DNA from 2 places in the Acinetobacter sp. GXMZU3951 genome. Region 2 is predicted to be linked to the other one. Evidence: predicted binding sites of a transcription regulator. Region 2 holds the regulator's gene; the other holds the start of a gene.
The links. Region 2 encodes PhoB, which activates phosphate uptake and scavenging genes when phosphate is short. Its sites were predicted from a motif close to TGTCATNAANCTGTCATAA; they were not measured.

Region 1 (9,525 bases), on a different contig from region 2:
AGGCAATAAATTATTTGACTCATTGGTTAAGGTAGGTGAGGAGCTAGAGTTAAAAACCTCTGAAATAGCTGACCAAACGGTAGAAAAAGTTTCAGAAAAAGCCAAAGAGTCTGTAGTTGATACTAAAGATAAAGTTGAGCGACTCATTGATCATAGTGTGCATCATTCCTTAAACCGCATAGGTTTGATTACGGCAAAGGATATTCAACATTTGGAAAATCTAATTTTACAATTGCACAGTAAAGTTGATGCTTTGATTATAGAAAATGAACAACTGAAAGCGAAAATAGAAAAAAAGTGACAGTTTTGGAGAGATTGATATTTTTTCCAGACTAATTTGCGATTAAATTTGCATAAAAGCTCAAGAGGAGTATTGCGTTCTCCCCTAAAGCATTGCTATAAAGGCGTTATGGTAATTTAAACTATATCCTTGAACCTTAAATAAACGATATTAGAGGACTTCATCTTCATGAATAAATCAGAATTAATTGATGCAATTGCAGAAAAAGGGGGATTGTCTAAGACTGACGCAGGTAAAGCCTTAGACGCGACAATTGCTTCAATCACTGAAGCGCTTAAAGCTGGTGATACAGTTACACTTGTAGGCTTCGGTACTTTCAATGTGAAAGAGCGTGCTGCACGTACTGGTCGTAACCCACAAACTGGTGCGACTCTTGAAATTAAAGCAAGCAAAGTACCTAGCTTCAAAGCGGGTAAAGGTTTAAAAGATTCTGTAGCTTAATCTTTTAACAGTTTGCTAAACGCGCCTTTTTGGCGCGTTTTTTATTAATAATGCTGATTTGATATCTAAACGCATTCATTCATTTTATCTTTTCGGTTAAAATGCGGCACAAATAAAATATTGGAATACTTATGGAATCTTTTCGTAAAGTTATTAAGGGCTGGTTGGGCAAAGTTTTGCTCATTTTGTTTTTGACCCCTTTAGCACTTGTAGGTATTGAAGGATATTTTAGTAGTGGAACTTCGAAAGATGCGGCAAAAACAGTAAATGGGCAAGCAATCAGTAATAAAGAGCTGGAAAATGCGACTAAGTCCTATAGCCAGCAATATTTGTCTTATGTAAATGGTGATGAAACGATGTTGAATCAGTCATTTATTAAAGATAAGGCATTGGAGTCGCTAATTGCACGAACTTTATTATTGCAACAAGCTGAGAAACTGGGTATTTCATTGAGCGATGCTCAAATTGAGCAAATGATTGCGCAACAACCTAGCTTGCAAGAAAATGGCAAATTTTCAGAAGCACTTTATGCGAATTACTTAAAATCAGTCGGATTAACGAGCCAGGCTTTAATTGAAAACTTACGTCAAGATCATGCATTAAAAATGATGACCTCGACAGTGATGGATTATGCTTTGGTGAGCAAGGTTGATATTCAGCAAATTGCCAATTTACAAACTGAGCAGCGTACGATTCATTTGGCAAGCATCAAATTAGATGATTATAAGAAAAATATTCAAGTGACTCAGCAAGAAATCACTGACTATTATAACAAGCACAAAAATGCGTTTCGACAAGTGGCTAGCGTAGATGTTGATTTTGTGGTGTTGAGCCCGAGCAATCTACCTGCTGCAAATGTACAAATTTCAGATGCAGAATTGCAACAAGCGTATACAAAATTTGTAGAAGCTGAAAAAGCAAAAGTGAAGCCTCTTGTGAAACATATTTTAATTACTACAGATGCTCGCTCTGATGCTGAAGCTAAAAAATTAGCGGATGCTGTCGCTGCAAAAATAAAAGCAGGTATGAGCTTTGCAGATGCAGCTAAACAATATTCAGATGATACAGCATCTAAAGCGAATGGCGGTGTAGTTGCTGTTTATGATAAAGGCGTGTTTGGCGATGCATTTGATACAGCTGTTGCGGGATTAAAATCGGGTCAGGTTTCTGCGCCAGTTAAAACCCAATATGGTTATCATTTAATTGCTGCGGAAGCGCCTGCGCTGAAATTGCCTTCGTTTGAAGCAGAAAAGCCGCGCTTAATTGTGGAAGCGAAAAAAGCAAAAACTGCGAATGCATTCTCAGATACGGTGAATAATCTGAATGAAATGGTGGTGGGTAGCGATGCATTAGATACCGTCGCTCAAGAAGTGAAGGGTGTACAAGTACAGTCGGTTAAAGGTTTGACCTTAGGTATGCAACACCCAGTTTTAAGTGATGCAAATGTTAAAGCGAAACTGTTTAATGATGATGTGAAAAATGGCGATCGTAATGCATCGAGTAACATACAATTGGCAAACGGTGATGTCGTTTGGGTTAAAGTTCGTGATTATCATGCGGCAGGTGAGCAATCATTGGCTGAAGCAAATTCACGTGTAAAAGCTAAATTGATTGAAGTGAAAGCAACCGCTGCCGCTAAAGCTAAAATCCAAAAAGCATTGGACGAGTTTAAAACTCAACCTGCTTCAGCTGTGTTAGCGAAAAACCCATTGGTTTTTGAAGATGTTGGTGTATTCACTCGTTCACAGGGTTTGAAACGTCAAATCGAGCGTGCAGCCTTTAGTGTTCCAGCACCAAAAGCTGGAATGTGGTCAGTGACTACCGCTTCTTTACCTAATGAGTTTGTTGTTGTGGCTATTTCAAATGTGAATAAGACTGCTGCGAATGCTTTAACACCAGAACAATTAACTGAGTTGTCTAAGCTTTATCAGCAATTACGTGGACAGCAAGAACTTGATGACTATACGCAGTACCTCAAGAGTCAAGCGAAGATTAAATAATCAGTCCTCATAAAAAAACCAGCCTCGGCTGGTTTTTTTATATCTCACGCATTTAAAAATTATTCAGAGCGAAGAATAATTTCATAGCCGGTATATTTACGAATATTGATTACCCCAGTATCTAAGATCAGGTACTGACCCTTAATCCCTTGTAATCTGCCACGTATTACAGGAGTCTTGTCTAAATTATGGGACTTAATTTTTTCAGGGTATTCAGCTACAGGATAAATAAACTCACGCGGTTGTTCATTTTCAAGCAATTCGACTGTTTCATTAAATTCAAGATTTTGGCTGAATTCATCTCGAATGGTCTGAATTTTAGGTGCGAATTCTTCAATCAGTTGTTCTCTGACGTCGATAAGGTTTAGCGGTTCTGCTTCGCCTTTGAGCAGTTTACGCCAATCTGTTTTATCCGCCACTTGCGTGCCAAACATCACTTCAAGCTGACCGGATAAACGACGTGACCCAACTTTCATAATCGGCAGTGCTTGCGTAGCCCCCTGATCTAGCCAGCGGGTAGGCATCTGACCAAGGCGAGTAATTCCAACTTTCAGTGCACTGGAGTTGGCGAGGTAAACAATGTGCGGTTGGAAGCAAACTTCATGAGCAAAATTATCTTCACGGCAAGTACCGAGATGATAATGGCATGTTTCAGGCTTCATGATGCACATGTCACAAGAAGCTTTGGTTTTGAAACATTTAAAACAATGTCCTTGCGAATAGGACTTAGGCGTCTTGCTACCACAAGAAACGCAGGAAATTTTTCCTGTCCATTCAAGCTCGATTTCTTGACCTAAACTGAATGGAAGCTCAATTTCTGCACGATCTAAGATAAATTTGTATTCAACATTTGCCTTGCGAGTCTGTTGATCAGTTACACTAAGGTCCTTGAGACCTGCATGCATTTTATGACAAATGCCTTGTAGTTCCATGAAAAGCTCACTCAAATAATAAGGATGCAGTTATGGCTGAACAGAATGTCATCACTTCTATGCTAGACGATTTATCTCAGGAACAGCCTATTCAAACTGCATTGTGTATTGGTCAAAATTTAGAGCAATATGACCAGAATCAATCAATTCGTTGGAGTCATTTTAGCGTAACTGAGCTGCTAAGTCTGCCTTTTACGCAGCGTTATGATTTGGGTTTTGTGTTACTAGATAGCCCTGAGATGTGTGAATTATCGGAAGGGTATAAATCCCAGTTTTTAGTGAAACTGCGTGATTTGATGGCAAAAAAATTGGTGGTGGTTACCCGAACTCAAGATGAAAAAATGATGCGTGCTTTGGGGTTTACCCAGTTAATAGAGAAGTCTGATCAGCAAGGTGATATAGCGATTTGGCAATTTAATATTTTAACTTATAAGCATGTTCCAGATTGGTTTAATTCGAAATATTGGGCTAATCCTGAAAATTGGAATAAATTCCGTTGGTAATTAAACGTATTTAGCACGGCAAAAGCTTGTGAATTTTTTGCAAGCTTATTATTTATTTTGCATATAAACATTCTCATCTTTTATAATATGGCGCTCTATTTCTGACATTAGTCAAAATCTCCCGAGCGATATGTCTAAGCCCTCCAATTGTTTGCTTCATCAGCACTTTTCTATTTTTCTAGAATATTTACCCACAAAACACGTCTTGCCTGTGCCTGCGGATTTGGCGGGTTATCCTGTAACCATGACAATTGCAGATCGGGTGCGTAAAGATCATGACCCTGCACCATTAACGATTGCACAAAGCTATCCATCGCAGCTTCGCAAGATTTTACATTTCTCGGGTAAGGGTCGAGATATATCAGATTTTCAACAATTCCTGCAGGTCGTTAAAAAAGAAGGACATGAAAATGTTCTATTGTTGACAGGGGATAAGCTCAAGCAACATCAAGATGGATTGGATTCAGATCAACCTCGTACGCGTTATTTAGAATCTGTGAATGCTGTGATACATGCTAGGCAGCTTCTGCCAGATTTAAAAATTGGTGTGGCATTTAATCCTTTTAAATATGCAAAGGCCGAACATGATGCCCAGTACTTTAAGCTAGAAAAGAAAATTTTAGCTGGTGCGGATTATGTGGTTACACAATTGGGATTTGATTTGGATGCATTAAAAGAAATAAAAACATATTTAGAAACACACCATGCTGAAATTGAGCTCTATGCATGTGTCATGCCTTTAACTTTGCCACGTGCAGAATTTATGCACCAACACCAAGTTGCGGGTATTGTTTTGACCGATCATTTAATCGACCTGTTGCGACGAGAAAAAGCAAGCAGCCTAGAGCTCGCAGCGCAAAATGTTTATGCCCGTTGTGCGTTACAAATTCTGATTTGTCAGCATTTAGGCTTTGCTGGCGTACATTTATCGGCTTGTCATAAAAGTGATGAGCAGGAGGCTTTAGCGAAGGTTCTAAAGGAATTTCAAAATCTAACACTAGAGCAATGTGAACAAAAATGGGCTGAGTTGCATCACATAGAACAAGGGGATGAATTAAAGCCTCAACTGGCAGTTCAGGAAATGACGGTTTCGGGTGAGCAGTTATTGAAATATAAGTCAATGCAATTCATGCATGACGCAATGTTTGATTCGAAGGTGGCTCGTAACATTGGAAGTAAGGTCTTTAGTTCCAAGTTTTGGTCAGGTCAGTTTGCAAACAAGTTGTTACTCAAGTCAGAATATATTTCTAAACATGGTGTGGTGGGGTGCGAAAGTTGTGGGCAATGCCGTTTGGCAGAGACACTCTATATTTGTCCAGAAACATGTCCAAAAGGCTTGGCAAATGGTCCTTGTGGTGGAACCACTCTAGATCGCTGTGAGTTCGGAGACCGTGAATGTATCCACTCTATTAAGGCTCGATTAGCACAACAGGTTAACCAAACTGTAGTGCTTAAAGAGCGAATTATTGAAACGGTATCAATCGAGGTGCGTGGTACTAGCTCTTGGAAAAATTGGTTTTTAGAAACTTAAAGCAAAAAAAACACGCCGAAGCGTGTTTTTTTAAGGATTGGCTTAGAAGTTGTATTCCATACCTGTACCAATTACAGTACGGCTATCATCTTCTTTAATCCAGTCACGTTTTTGTTGCGCTACAACTGCGTAGAAACGTGCTTGTTTATTCATTTTGTAGTCTAAACCGATACCATATTGATCAATTGTGCGATCATCATAACCATCACGTGTAGTTTGTGCTGATTGGTATTGTCCTTTTACAGCAAAAGGTGTGCTGCCGATTTTGTATGTAACCGCAGCAATCCAAGAATCTTCTTCTAAGCCTTTATAGTTTGCAGTAATTGCAGCACCAGTAGAGTCAGTTTTACCAGTATTATAGTTGGTTAGATCATCTGTAGGCTCAGCATGTTGCCATAAACCGCCAAGTACTAGGCCTTTAAGACCAATCGTGCTGAAATCATAAGAGCCAGTCACGCGGTAAGCATCAGAATAAATATCTTTTAAACTGTAAGCGTTATATTTACCTTGAATGCCAGAATTTCCAGCAACTGCGAGGGCAAGACCTAAATCTTTATTGTCATAGTTTACAGAAGCTGAAACAGCATCACCGAAGTTATTACGGGTATCATCGTTACCAGTTGCACCTTTAACAGGGTCAGTTGAGCTTTCACCTTGTTGGAACATGACGTTGAATGATAAACCAGCTAGTAATTTAGGGTCAGATTCAAAGCCAAGGACGTTGTTTGAACGTTCCTCACCATACATCATGTTGGTGATATCTAGAATAGTGTGGTCGTTGAAGATATCTTGGTTGTTACCAGCAGCTGTTTTGAAGTAAGAGTCAAATTTACCTACTTTTAGAGAGCCAATACCATCACTTTTTAAGCCAATAAAACGGTTGCGAGCACTAAGGTCTGTATCTGAACCAGAACCATCAGTTGCAATAGCCCATTCAGCTAAATAAATTGCAGATAATTTTTCTGTTAACTTCTCTTCACCTTTAATACCGAAGCGTGAAGAGTTAGAGTTGATTTCTGTGACATCACTCTTGCCATCAAAACTTTTGTTGTCAACATTGTCGATAGATACGTTTAATTTACCGTACAAAGTTGGCGCTGCTTGTGCTGCGTTTAAGCTTAACGTTGTTACTGCTGCAGCAAGAAGCAATTTTTTCATTGAGATTTCTCCAAAACACAATTTTTATGGCAAGTGCCAACAAACTCTTATTTTTAGTTCGCTTCTGTACAATTCGTTACATAGCTCACCAACTTGCTATGCAGTATCTGCAAACTTTGTGACAGCAAAGTGAAAAATAGATGACAGTTTGATGACGAATCATGAATAGATAACTCTCAGATTTAATTTTATTTTTAATTTTTATAAAATAAAAAATGGAGCCGAAGCTCCATTAAGTATTGCTATTACTTGTTTACTCTTCTAGAGCAGCCTTAATTTTTTCTGCCTGCGCTTTAATCTTTTCTTGATCGCCCATTTGTGCTGCATGTTTACCTAATTGATGCACATTGGTTGGAATAAGATGAAAATGGACATGTGGAACCGTCTGTCCAGCAGATGCTCCGGTGAGTTGCATTAATACAATGCCATCAACCCCTAAACCTTTTTCCATTGCACGAGCAATTTTCTGCGTAATCTGAATGGTATAGGCTGCAGCGTCTGCTGGAAGATCCAGTAGACTCACCGCAGGCGTTTTTGGAATGACTAAAGTGTGACCTTCCGCTTGTGGCATAATGTCCATAAAAGCAAGAACTTGATCGTCTTCATATACTTTAATGGCAGGAAGTTCGCCACGTAGAATTCTTGCAAAAATATTTTGATCATCGTAAGCCATGATGCATCCTTTATCATTTTCCCTTATATCGGGGAATTTAGTCATTATTTACAATTAAGTTCTTTCTGGCGTGCTTTGATTTCGTCAAGACGTTGTTGCTCTTTCTCAGAAAACTTCGGCTTGGTGGTGTAGCAGTTTTCATTACCAAACTTTGCTTTTGCTTCCGGGTCTTTAAAGCAGAAACCTTTTGATGCATAAATGACATCATGATCATTTTTCAACTTTTGGCACTCTTGCTCTGGTGTTGCAGCAAACACACTTGCCGCAACTAAAGTTGATAAACCTGTAAGACAGGCAATCAGCAACTTATTCATAAGAGTTTCCTCATTGTTTGTAACAGTATATGTTAAACACCTTATTACAATATTGGGTTTAAATCGAGTAGTTCAATGGCAAGTTATTACTCAAGTGTAATTTTGCTCCAAGATTCATAGAGTTTTACCGCAGTAGAAAAATCACTTTCTTCTATTGCAAGATCACTTGCTGCCTGTATAAGACTTTGTGTTAGTGCAATTACAGGGGCTGAAAGTTTGGCATCTCTGACCAAATCTAGCGCAATTCCAGTGTCCTTAGCCAATAAAGGTAATGCAAATGTCAGAGGAAAACTGCGATTTAATACGCGTTGTGGTAATACGGTTTCAGTTACACCACTTTTGCCACTAGATGCATTAATACAATCCAGCGCCTCATTAAGATTTACGCCATGTGCTTTTAAGGTTGTAAACCCTTCTGCAGCAGCGCATAAATTAACAGCAAGCAGCATGTTGTTCACGGCTTTCACGGCAAAACCTGCACCAGAATCACCAACGTGTTTAATCAGTTTGCCTATAGCGTTCAGGGCTGGTAATGCCTTGCTAAAAGCATCCGCATCACCACCGACCATGACCGTAAGGGTTGCATTTTCAGCACCAATGGTTTGCCCACTGACTGGTGCATCGAGGAAAGCCACCTGTTGAATGTTTAAAGCTTCGGCAAGTCTTTTGGCTGATTCAGGAACTCCGCTGGTGCAGTCAATCCAAATACTACCAGCTTTGAGTTCAAGTCCAGCAATCAGTGTTTCGACATCTTGGCTGGTTGGAAGGCAGGAAAAAACGATATCGGCTTGTACCGCTTCTTGTAGCGATACGGCAAGCGTTCCATATTCAGTTGCATGTTGCTCAGCTTTGGCGAAATTACGATTCCAAACGAATACGGTTTCGAAGTGTTTAGGAAGGTGCGCTGCCATACGATAACCCATAGCGCCTAAACCAATAAATGCAACTGAATGAATCATGCTATTTCCTTTATATCTTTGTTGATCTTTGTGCTAGCCAAGCCGTGAGTTGAGGCCAAAATTGTTCGGCACTCGCTTTGCTGGACATTAGGCCTAAATGTCCACCTGGTATAAGAGTAAACGTGACATCTTGGCTATTTGTCAATTCACATAAGGGTTTAATTGCATTTGCAGTGACAAGTTGATCGGTTTGACCTGCACCAATCAACAGAGAGGAAGTGATTGAATTTAATTGTATATGCTTATGATCTAATTGAATATTGCCATGTTTAAGACCATTTTTAAGCCAGATTTTAAAAATCATGTCTTGATTGATCCCACCAGGATAATCAATCATATTGTTGAGAAACTTGCTGATCGTGGCATTCTCCTTCACGATTTCTAAATCATCTAGATTACCGAGTAAGGTTTTATAACTGGCATACCATCCTTTGGGGTCTAAAATTTTAAAACCAATCGAATTGAGCTTGCCTGGCGTATGGGTAAATTTTTTAGGAATGTTATTGGAGAATAACCATTGCTCTAAGCTTTTATTGTGCTGAATAAAATCGTACATTGCTTGATTGAGTTTGCCAATAAAGCCCGAAGCATAACTGTCGATTGGACTGCCTAACACAATCAGATTTTTAACAAAATTTGGTTGTTGTAAGGCGCTATACAGCAGGACAAAAATCCCCGCCATACTCCAGCCATGTAAGGAAAGCTGTTCTGAG
Region 2 (9,525 bases):
GCAAGTGGTGAATCTTGACCCGGTGCAAGTGTCCTATACCATTGAATGTTATAAAGACAATCAGAAAGCCCCGAGTGATGCCTTTGATGCCAGCCTGATTTTACAATCACTCGGACAAAAATATGGCGTTAGTCCGAACGGAGACGTGATTCAACCGCAACCGACCCCACCTGCCTCTTCATCATCTTAGGAATCAACTATGCATGTTGCCACCAGTTCAGAGAGCCTAAAACGCAGTAAACGCTTCGCCAATATTGCGTTGTTGCTGGCAGTATTCACTTGGCTCATGCTGATGGTCTGCGCCAAACTCTGGCCTGAATATGTCTGGTTAATTCACATCTTTATGCTTTCTGCCGAAGCGGGTGTGGTTGGCGGTTTGGCAGATTGGTATGCGATTACCGTGCTGTTTCGTAATCCTTTTGGCAAAATTCCGATTCCGAGTTTTTTGCGGGATCACACCGAAATTATTCCACGCAATAAAGCCCGGATTGCCGAATCCATGGGGCGCTTCGTACAGGAAAATTTCCTGTCGCCACAGGTGGTGGAACGCAGTCTAAAAAATATCGACCTGAGTTTGGCCGTGGGGCAATGGTTAGCCAATCCACACAACAACACCCAAGTCACGCAAGTGATTCAGCAAACCGTACCGAAGATTTTTGACTTTGTCGGGCAAGAACAGATTGGCCGATTTATACAAAACAACAGTGTGCAATGGGTGCGCAATACCGACATCAATATGCTGGCCAGTGAAATGCTGCGTGCCGTGATTGAAAATGATTTCCATCAGGATGTGCTGCAACGTGGACTGGATCTTATTCATGACTGGATGATGAACCACCCCGATGAAACCCGTGAACTGACACAAAAATTATTTAAAGAACTCGGGGTATCTAAACTGGCCAAAGGCGCCAGTTGGATTGGGATTGATGTGCAACAGCGCACCATAGATTCACTCATTGAACGGGTGGAATCGATGCTGGCCAATCCCGAGCACCCTTGGCGGCAGCAAATCGAGACCACAGCACAAGAGCTGATGCAGCAGCTTACCGATCGCAACAGTCTTGCCAGTCAACGTCTCAATCAGGGAAAAAATGCCTTGTTGGACAGCCCGCAAGTACTGAATTTTATTCGCGGCGCGGTGGTGATTTTATGTGATGCGATTAAAGCCGATTTAATGCAATCCAATTCAGGAATTGCTGCCAACCTGCGCGTGGCAATTCAGCAGGTCGGTGAAAACATCATGACCAATCAAGCGGTACGCCAGTTATTGAATGATCGGATGAGTGGTCTGGCGGTAAATTTAAGCGATCAATACAGTGAAAAAGTGATCCGCTTTATCAGCGAACGCATCCATGAATGGGACTCGCGTGAAATGATTGGCAAAATTGAAAATGAGGTCGGTGGCGATCTGCACATGATTCGTGTCAATGGCGTTGTGGTCGGGGCATTTATTGGACTGGCTCTGGGAATTATTCGCGCTGCGGTGGACTATCTACTCTAGTCGGTGATACTGGCTAGAAATGCTACTTGTACTGCGGTTGCAACATGTTAAATTAAAACTGTTTATTCTGCGACAGGTCTACGGTCATGCTCAAAATTCACTCTAAACTTCCGGCACAAGGGGTCACGATTTTTAGCCAAATGACCGCTATGGCACAGCGTTTAAATGCCCTGAATCTTTCACAAGGCTTTCCCGACTTTGCCCCGCCACAAGCGTTAGTCGAAGCTTTAAGCCATGCCACTCTATACGGTTCCAACCAGTATGCACCTGGCGATGGCTTACTGGCCTTACGTGAGCAAGTGGCACAGCAATTTCTACAGCGCGATCAACTACAACTCGATCCCATCACTGAAATTACCATTACCCCTGGCGCCACCATCGCAATATTTAGTGCAATTCAAGCTCTGGTTCATGCGGGCGATGAAGTGATCGTGTTTGATCCGAGCTATGACAGTTATGCGCCTAGCATTGCTTTAGTCGGTGCGAAAGCCGTGCATATTCCTCTGGTTGCTCCGCACTTCCACGTCGACTGGAATCGGGTTGCAGCAGCAATCAACGACAAGACCCGTATGGTGATTGTGAATACCCCACACAATCCGACTGGCGCGATCTGGTCACAACAAGATTGGCAGCAACTGATTCAACTGATTCAGACTCGTAATATCGTGGTGCTTTCCGATGAGGTCTATGAACACTTGGTATATGACGGGCAGCCGCATTACTCGGCATTATCTTTCCCTGAACTTCGCGAACGTAGTCTAGTGGTGGGTTCCTTTGGAAAAACCTTTCATGTCACAGGCTGGAAAACTGGGTATTGTGTGGCGGCACCTGAATTGATGCGGGTTTTTCGTCAGGTCTATCAATTTGCCTGTTTCTGTGGTGTGACTCCAGTACAAACTGCCTTGGCCAACTATATGCGGCAACACCCTGAGCACATTCAGCAGCTCGCTGATTTTTATCAGCAAAAGCGCGATTTATTTATCTCAGGATTGGCAGGCTCGCGTTTTCAACTGACCCCTTCTCAGGGAACCTATTTCCAAAATCTAGATTACCGTGCTATTCGTCCCGATCTGAATGATATTGAAATGTGCCATTTTCTGGCAGAACAGCATGGCATTGTTGCCATTCCCATCTCGGTATTTTATCAGCAGGCACCGACGGATTTACGTTTAATTCGCTTCTGCTTTGCCAAAACCGAGTCAACTTTAGAACAGGCGCTCGACATTCTGAAGGGTTGCTAGTGATTTTTCAGGCTTTCCCCACAGTGAAAATTCAACAGATCTGCTGCTTTTTTTCCTTGTGGCTTATGTTATGTTGCAAAGGACACAATAAAAAAATGATGGATGATCAATCACCAATATGGCTGCCGACCCTCATGCTCCATTAATCCATGCCAATACCTTTTGGAAAGCTTTTCTTTGGTTTCTGCTGCCCTTAATCGCGACCAATATTCTGCAAAATCTTTCAGGAACCATTAATACGGTATTTGTCGGACAAATGCTTGGGGTCGAAGCGATTGCTGCGGTTTCGGTCTATTTCCCCATTCTGTTTTGCTTACTGGCTTTTATCATTGGTTTATCGGCTGGTTCAACCGTACTGATTGGACAGGCTTGGGGAGCGCAAAATCTAGAAAAAGTCCGCAGTGTGGTCGGATCCACCCTGTTTATGACCTTGATTGGTGGCAGTGTCATTGCCTTGTTGGGTGTGATCTTTGCCAAGCAGATTTTATTATTATTGGGAATCGACCCTCAAATCATGCATCTCTCTTTGCCTTATGTGCAATGGATGATGGCGGGCAGCCCACTCCTGTTTGTCTATATTATTTATACCTCCATTTTACGTGGGGTCGGCGACAGTATTACCCCGCTGATCGCACTGGGCATGACCAGTCTGATTGGTCTGGTGATTACCCCTGTTTTAATTGCGGGTTATTGGGGTTTCCCCAAACTTGGCATCATCGGACCTGCAATTGCCACCATTATTGGCTATGCCGCAGTGCTGCTGTTTTTAGTGGTTTATCTCAATAAAAAACACCACCCACTTCGTCCTGACCGAGAATTACTGCGTCATATCAAATATCAACCTGAATTGACCCGCATTATTCTGCGCTTAGGCATTCCAACAGGCATTCAAATGGTCACGACCTCTGTCGCAGGCTTAGTGATTGTCGGAATGGTGAATCGCTATGGCTCTGAGGCGACTGCGGCCTATGGTGCGGTCAATCAGGTACTGAACTACATTCAGTTTCCAGCCCTTTCCATTTCCATTGCTGCCTCGATTTTTGCGGCACAAGCGATTGGTGCGGGCAAAGCCGATTTACTCACCAAAGTTACCCGTACCGCCCTGCGTATGAATATCATCATTACCGGCATTTTGGTGATCTTGGCCTATCTATTCTCAAAATATCTAATGGCCTTGTTTATTATCGACCCTGAAGTCGTGGCATTGGGGCAACAACTGCTGTTTATTGTACTGTGGTCCATTTTATTTTTTGGTGCCAGTGCGATTTTTGCTTCGATTATGCGTGCCAGTGGCACCGTCAATGTTCCAATGCTGATTAACATTGCCGCTATCGTACTGATTGAAGTGCCGTGCGCCTATTTGTTTAGTCAATGGTTTGGCTTAAAAGGCATCTGGTATGGCTATGCTTTGGCATTTGTCAGCCTCTGCATCATGCAAGGCCTGTATTATCAGTTAATCTGGAAAAAGAAAACGGTTGAAACTTTAATTTAATCGTTCATCCGCAGAAAAACGTGCTGAATCCAGACTCAGCACGTATCATGTTTATTTAAACCGTTTGCTGAGCGAAGTCGCCATGGCGGTCACCTTTTGATAGCCCGTAGGCAAAAGGCGTTGAATCAGATCTAGGGACTTGGCATCGTTCCCAATCAACACGCGGCGTTTGTCTTTCTGCACCGCGTTTAGAATTTGACGTGCAGCTTCTTCTGGCGGAATCCGCAACAGCTTATTAAAAGCTCGTGCCGATTTCTCAGGGTTCATGCCCAGACTGCGCAAGCTGTCGTTCATGCGCGCATCATTGGCAATATTGGTTCGAATGCCACCGGGATGGACACAAAGCGCACTTACGCCACAGTTTTCAATATCCAGTTCTTGGCGTAAAGATTCGGTAAAACCACGTACCGCAAACTTAGTGGCATTGTAAGCCGATTGGGTCGGTTGTGCTGTTAAACCAAACAAACTGGAAATATTAATAATATGCCCCTCACCTGTTTGCTTAATCAAAGGCAAGAACTCTTTGGTGCCGTACACCACCCCCCAAAAATTAATCCCGACAATCCATTCCAACTCATCATAACTTGCGCCTTCAACCGTCGAACCCAATGCCACCCCAGCATTGTTGAAAATCATATTGACGGAACCATGATCTTGCACAGTTTCTGCAGCCCAAGCCCGCACAGCATCACGATCGGCCACATCCAGTTTTTTAGTGGTCACTCGCACCTGACTGTCTTTCAATAGTTCTACGGTTTTTGCCAAACCTTGCTCATTAATATCACTAAGCGAAAGATGACACCCCTGTTGCGCTAACAGCAGTGCCAGTTGTTGACCAATTCCTGAACCCGCACCCGTGACGGCTGCCACTTTATTGTTAAAATTTTTCATTTTGTTTCCTTATGGGTTGCATAGACGCTAACAATGCCATCACTGTTTTTTGATGGTCTATGCGTTTGACTGAATCAATATAAATTTGACAATAACCATTGTCAATAATGATCAGATAAATGTGGTTTGCAATTTTCAGCCTGCTTAAATTTAGGTATTTGTGGCAATTGTTGTTAAACTATACACCGTCTTTGCTACGTTTTGCCTCTATGACTCACTCCAATACCAACGATGCAGAAAAAAACGAGAATCCACTGAAAAATAAAGAACGTCAGTTTAAAGGGCTGTCTCTGAGTGAGCGCAAACTTGCACGTCGTGAAAAATTAATCGAAGCTGGTATTGAGGTGTATGGCACCCACGGTTTTTTTGCCGTAACCGTGAAAGATATCTGTAATGAAGCCAAACTGACTGAACGTTATTTTTACGAATCGTTTAAGAAAAGTGATCAGTTATTCCAAACCATTTTTGTAAAACTGATTGATGAACTTCAGCACAACGTGATGCAGGCGATTATGCAAGCCTCTGGCAATCACGAAAAAATGGTAGATGCGGGACTCACGGCCTTGTTGAGTACACTCAGAGATAATCCCCGCATGGCACGCATTATTTATATTGATGCCATGCTGGTACAAGAGCTACATAATCAAGCCACCCTGCACGAAACCATGTTGCGCTTTGACCGCATGATTCATGCTTTTGTCATGTTAATGATGCCGAACCTGCCACACTCAGAACGTGAAATTTCATGGGTTTCAACCGGCTTAAATGGCTATGTCACGCAAATTGCGATTCGCTGGGTCATCAGTGGCTTTAAACAGTCTCTGGAAGATGTACTGGCCTCTTGCCGCGTGGTGTTTATTGCACTGTTATCTTCATTTTCGCCTAAAAAAAATTAAATTACAGCAATTTAATTTTTACGATAATTTAAATTTGATTTGCATCCAGCAAAGGAGATTGTCTAAAATTGTTCATGTTTTCGACTAAAAATTGTCACAAAACTTTGCGAAAATCGGCATTCTCCCCTATTCTGCAATGATACTGTCATAATTAATCTTTGTAATAAGCCTGTCATAAATAAAAAACGGCCTACCGTTATCATCAATAGGATATTGCGTTGTGAAAGATGACTACATACTAATCGTCGATGACGAACTTCCCATTCGAGAGATGATTCATACCTCTTTGGATATGGCAGGCTTTCAATGCTTACAGGCAGAAGATGCAAAACAGGCGCATCAAATGATTGTCGATCAACGCCCAGCGTTAATTCTGCTCGACTGGATGATGCCGGGTGGTGTCAGCGGTGTCGATCTCTGTCGTCGCCTGAAACGCGATGAAAATTTATCTGAAATTCCTGTGATTATGCTCACTGCGCGCGGAGAAGAAGACCATAAAGTCCAAGGTCTCGATGCAGGTGCAGATGACTACATGACTAAACCGTTTTCGACACGTGAATTGGTATCGCGCATTAAAGCCGTATTGCGTCGTGCCAATGCTCTGAGTGGCGAAAAAACCATTGATGCCAATGGTTTATTGCTTGACCCAGTCAGCCAACGCGTGAGTTTTGGCAATAACATTCTAGAAATGGGCCCAACGGAATATCGTTTGTTGGCCTTCTTCATGACCCACCCTGAACGTGCCTATACTCGTGCGCAGTTGCTTGATCAAGTCTGGGGGGGCAATGTTTATATTGAAGACCGTACCATTGATGTGCATATTCGTCGCTTACGCAAAGTCTTAGAGCCCTATGGCGCAGACCGTTTTGTTCAAACCGTACGTGGTACGGGATACCGTTTCTCTACCCGTGCAGATGTAGCCCTAGGTTAATTTTAAATTTATGTATGAACCCTATCCTGTCCCCGAGCTGGCTCGTGAACATCAAAAATTCCGTTATAGCAGTTTATGGATTTTTGCCAAGCAAGACTTACGCTTACTGGCATTCCTGCTGCTAATTGCGGGCTTTATCGGACTCGGTATAGGGTATTTCTGGATCTGCATTTTTGCTGCCTTCACCATTTTCTTTGCCTTCCAACTGCGTTCCTTGTATCTGGTCAATGAATGGATTTCCAATCGTCCCTATGATGTTCCCCCCAATCTAAATGGAATTTGGGGCGCTTTGCTGTTTAATGTTTATCGTGCCCAACGCCAAGAGCGGATTGTACAAGCCGAAATGGTCGGTTTGATTGATCGCGCTCAGTCTTCGCTGGTGGCTCTGGCTGAAGCCGTGGTGCTGATTGATGAACTGCATCAGATTGAATGGTGGAACCCTGCGGCTGAAAAGCTGCTCGGGATTCAGGCGATGGATCGGGGGCGTAATATCATGACCATTTTACGCCAGCCAAGTTTTATCGAATACTTCAAGCAAAGTGATCAAAACCCGGATGGCATAAAAATGAAGTCCTCGGTATTTGAAGATCACTATGTGCAGATCAAAATGACCCGTTTCGGGGGTGAAAGTCGCTTACTGGTCGCCTATGACGTGACGCGTATGCATAATCTGGAACAAATGCGTAAAGACTTTGTCGATAATATTTCACACGAATTACGCACGCCATTAACGGTACTCAGTGGCTATATTGAAACCTTTACCGATCAGGAAGATTTAAATCCGCGCTGGAAACGTGCTTTCGAGCAAATGCAGGCGCAAACCAAACGCATGAATGCTCTGGTCAATGATTTACTGCTGCTGTCGCGCTTAGAAAACAATAAACAAATTGCCAAGAATCAAATCATTGAAATGCCAAGTTTAATGAATCAATTATTTGATGATGCGCAGGCCTACAATGTTGATTATGGACATACCTTAAATCTCGACATTGACAGCCATTGTGACTTGATTGGTTCAGATACCGAATTGGCCAGTGCCTTTAGCAATCTGATTACCAATGCCATCAAATACACCCCCAAAGGCGGCACCATTACCATGGGCTGGCATGATGATGGCGAACATGGTTATTTCACCGTGCAAGATACTGGTATTGGCATTGACCCGAAACATCTCCCGCGCTTAACCGAACGTTTCTATCGAGTCGATAGTGCACGTAGCCGTCAAACAGGCGGAACAGGGCTGGGACTGGCGATTGTGAAACACGTGCTGATGCAACATAACGCGCATTTAGAAATTGAATCCAAAGAAAATCAAGGCTCAACTTTTAAAGTGGTGTTCCCGAAAGAACGCCTGTATCACATGAGCTAACTGATTATTTTTATAGTATTTTGAATCTGATGATTGAGATGGCTATACAGCATAGCCATCTCAAGCCGTCTATTACACAGTATGACCGAGCGCCTGCCCCATCACCACCGTTGAATTGGCTTTGAACTGGGCATCCCACTGCATTTTATTTTGTTCAAACAACACAATCGCAGTTGAACCCAAATAGAAACGGCCTAACTCCGCGCCTTTTTCAAGGAATAAATTGTGCTGGTTTAACTCTAAACGACCTGTCGGTTTTACCTTGCCAGTCGCAACCGTTTCAATCCCAGCCACAATCATCGCCCCGACTAACACCACAGCCATACGCCCCAATTCGGTGTCAAACAAGCACACCATACGTTCATTGCGCGCAAACAAACCGGGAATATTTTCAGCCGTGGTTTGATTTACAGAGAACAATTCACCAGGAACATACAGCGTTTCCGTGAGTGTGCCTGCAAATGGCATATGCACACGGTGATAGTCTCGTGGTGACAAATACACGGTGGCAAATTCACCTTCTTTAAACGGTTCAGCCAACTGCGGATCGGCAATCAGTTTTTCAACCGAAAAACTTTGCCCTTTGGCTTGGAACACTTCACCAGCTTCGATATGACCCAATTGGGAAATAGCACCATCAGCTGGAGAGACAATACTGCTGGCATCCATATCAATTTCACGGACACCTTCTTGTAAGGCACGCGTAAAAAATTCATTGAAGGACTTATATTTCAACGCATTTTTCTGCTCTGCAATTGACATATCAATGCCATATTGCGCTTTAAATGCAGAAATCACCGTATTTTTAATTAACGGATGTTCACTGGCAGCAAGCTTACCGACCACACGGGATAATTGATGTTGCGGCACAACACGTTGTGCTTGAATAAAGAATTGTTTTGTTAAACGTGAGGTGAGGCTCAAGACGGTAACTCTCCAGTAACAATTGGACTATCGAGGCGATTGCCCCATTCACTCCACGCACCATCATAAGCTCGAATCTTCCAACCCAATACACGACCCAGAATATAAGCCAAACCTGAACGATGATGTGACTGACAGTACACCACCACAGGTTCTTGTAAATTGAAACCTTGTTGTTCTAAGCGTTGTTGCGTGCGTTCTAAAGCATACAATTTTAAATGATTTTCACGGTCAAGGGCAGTACTCCATTCAAAATGGCGTGCATTTGGAATATGACCGC

Region 1: the regulator PhoB is predicted to act here: its motif matches at 7,005-7,023, upstream of ACX17N_RS11500 (porin).

The regions. Positions count from the first base shown of each region.
Region 1 covers NZ_JBTLFO010000007.1:17,845-27,369, reverse strand. The annotation lists gene ACX17N_RS11530 (phasin family protein) at 1-301, shown strand, start outside; gene ACX17N_RS11525 (HU family DNA-binding protein) at 470-742, shown strand; gene ACX17N_RS11520 (SurA N-terminal domain-containing protein) at 874-2,742, shown strand; gene ACX17N_RS11515 (DUF2797 domain-containing protein) at 2,802-3,674, opposite strand; gene ACX17N_RS11510 (DUF6231 family protein) at 3,707-4,177, shown strand; gene ACX17N_RS11505 (methylenetetrahydrofolate reductase C-terminal domain-containing protein) at 4,308-5,708, shown strand; gene ACX17N_RS11500 (porin) at 5,751-6,866, opposite strand; gene ACX17N_RS11495 (HIT family protein) at 7,120-7,539, opposite strand; gene ACX17N_RS11490 (YARHG domain-containing protein) at 7,584-7,853, opposite strand; gene ACX17N_RS11485 (NAD(P)-dependent oxidoreductase) at 7,940-8,812, opposite strand; gene ACX17N_RS11480 (alpha/beta fold hydrolase) at 8,823-9,525, opposite strand, start outside.
Region 2 covers NZ_JBTLFO010000003.1:367,259-376,783, forward strand. The annotation lists gene ACX17N_RS07530 (CC0125/CC1285 family lipoprotein) at 1-190, shown strand, start outside; gene ACX17N_RS07535 (DUF445 domain-containing protein) at 200-1,501, shown strand; gene ACX17N_RS07540 (methionine aminotransferase) at 1,588-2,742, shown strand; gene ACX17N_RS07545 (MATE family efflux transporter) at 2,861-4,234, shown strand; gene ACX17N_RS07550 (SDR family NAD(P)-dependent oxidoreductase) at 4,286-5,125, opposite strand; gene ACX17N_RS07555 (TetR/AcrR family transcriptional regulator) at 5,335-6,021, shown strand; gene phoB (phosphate regulon transcriptional regulator PhoB) at 6,242-6,952, shown strand; gene phoR (phosphate regulon sensor histidine kinase PhoR) at 6,963-8,321, shown strand; gene asd (archaetidylserine decarboxylase) at 8,394-9,245, opposite strand; gene ACX17N_RS07575 (sulfurtransferase) at 9,242-9,525, opposite strand, start outside.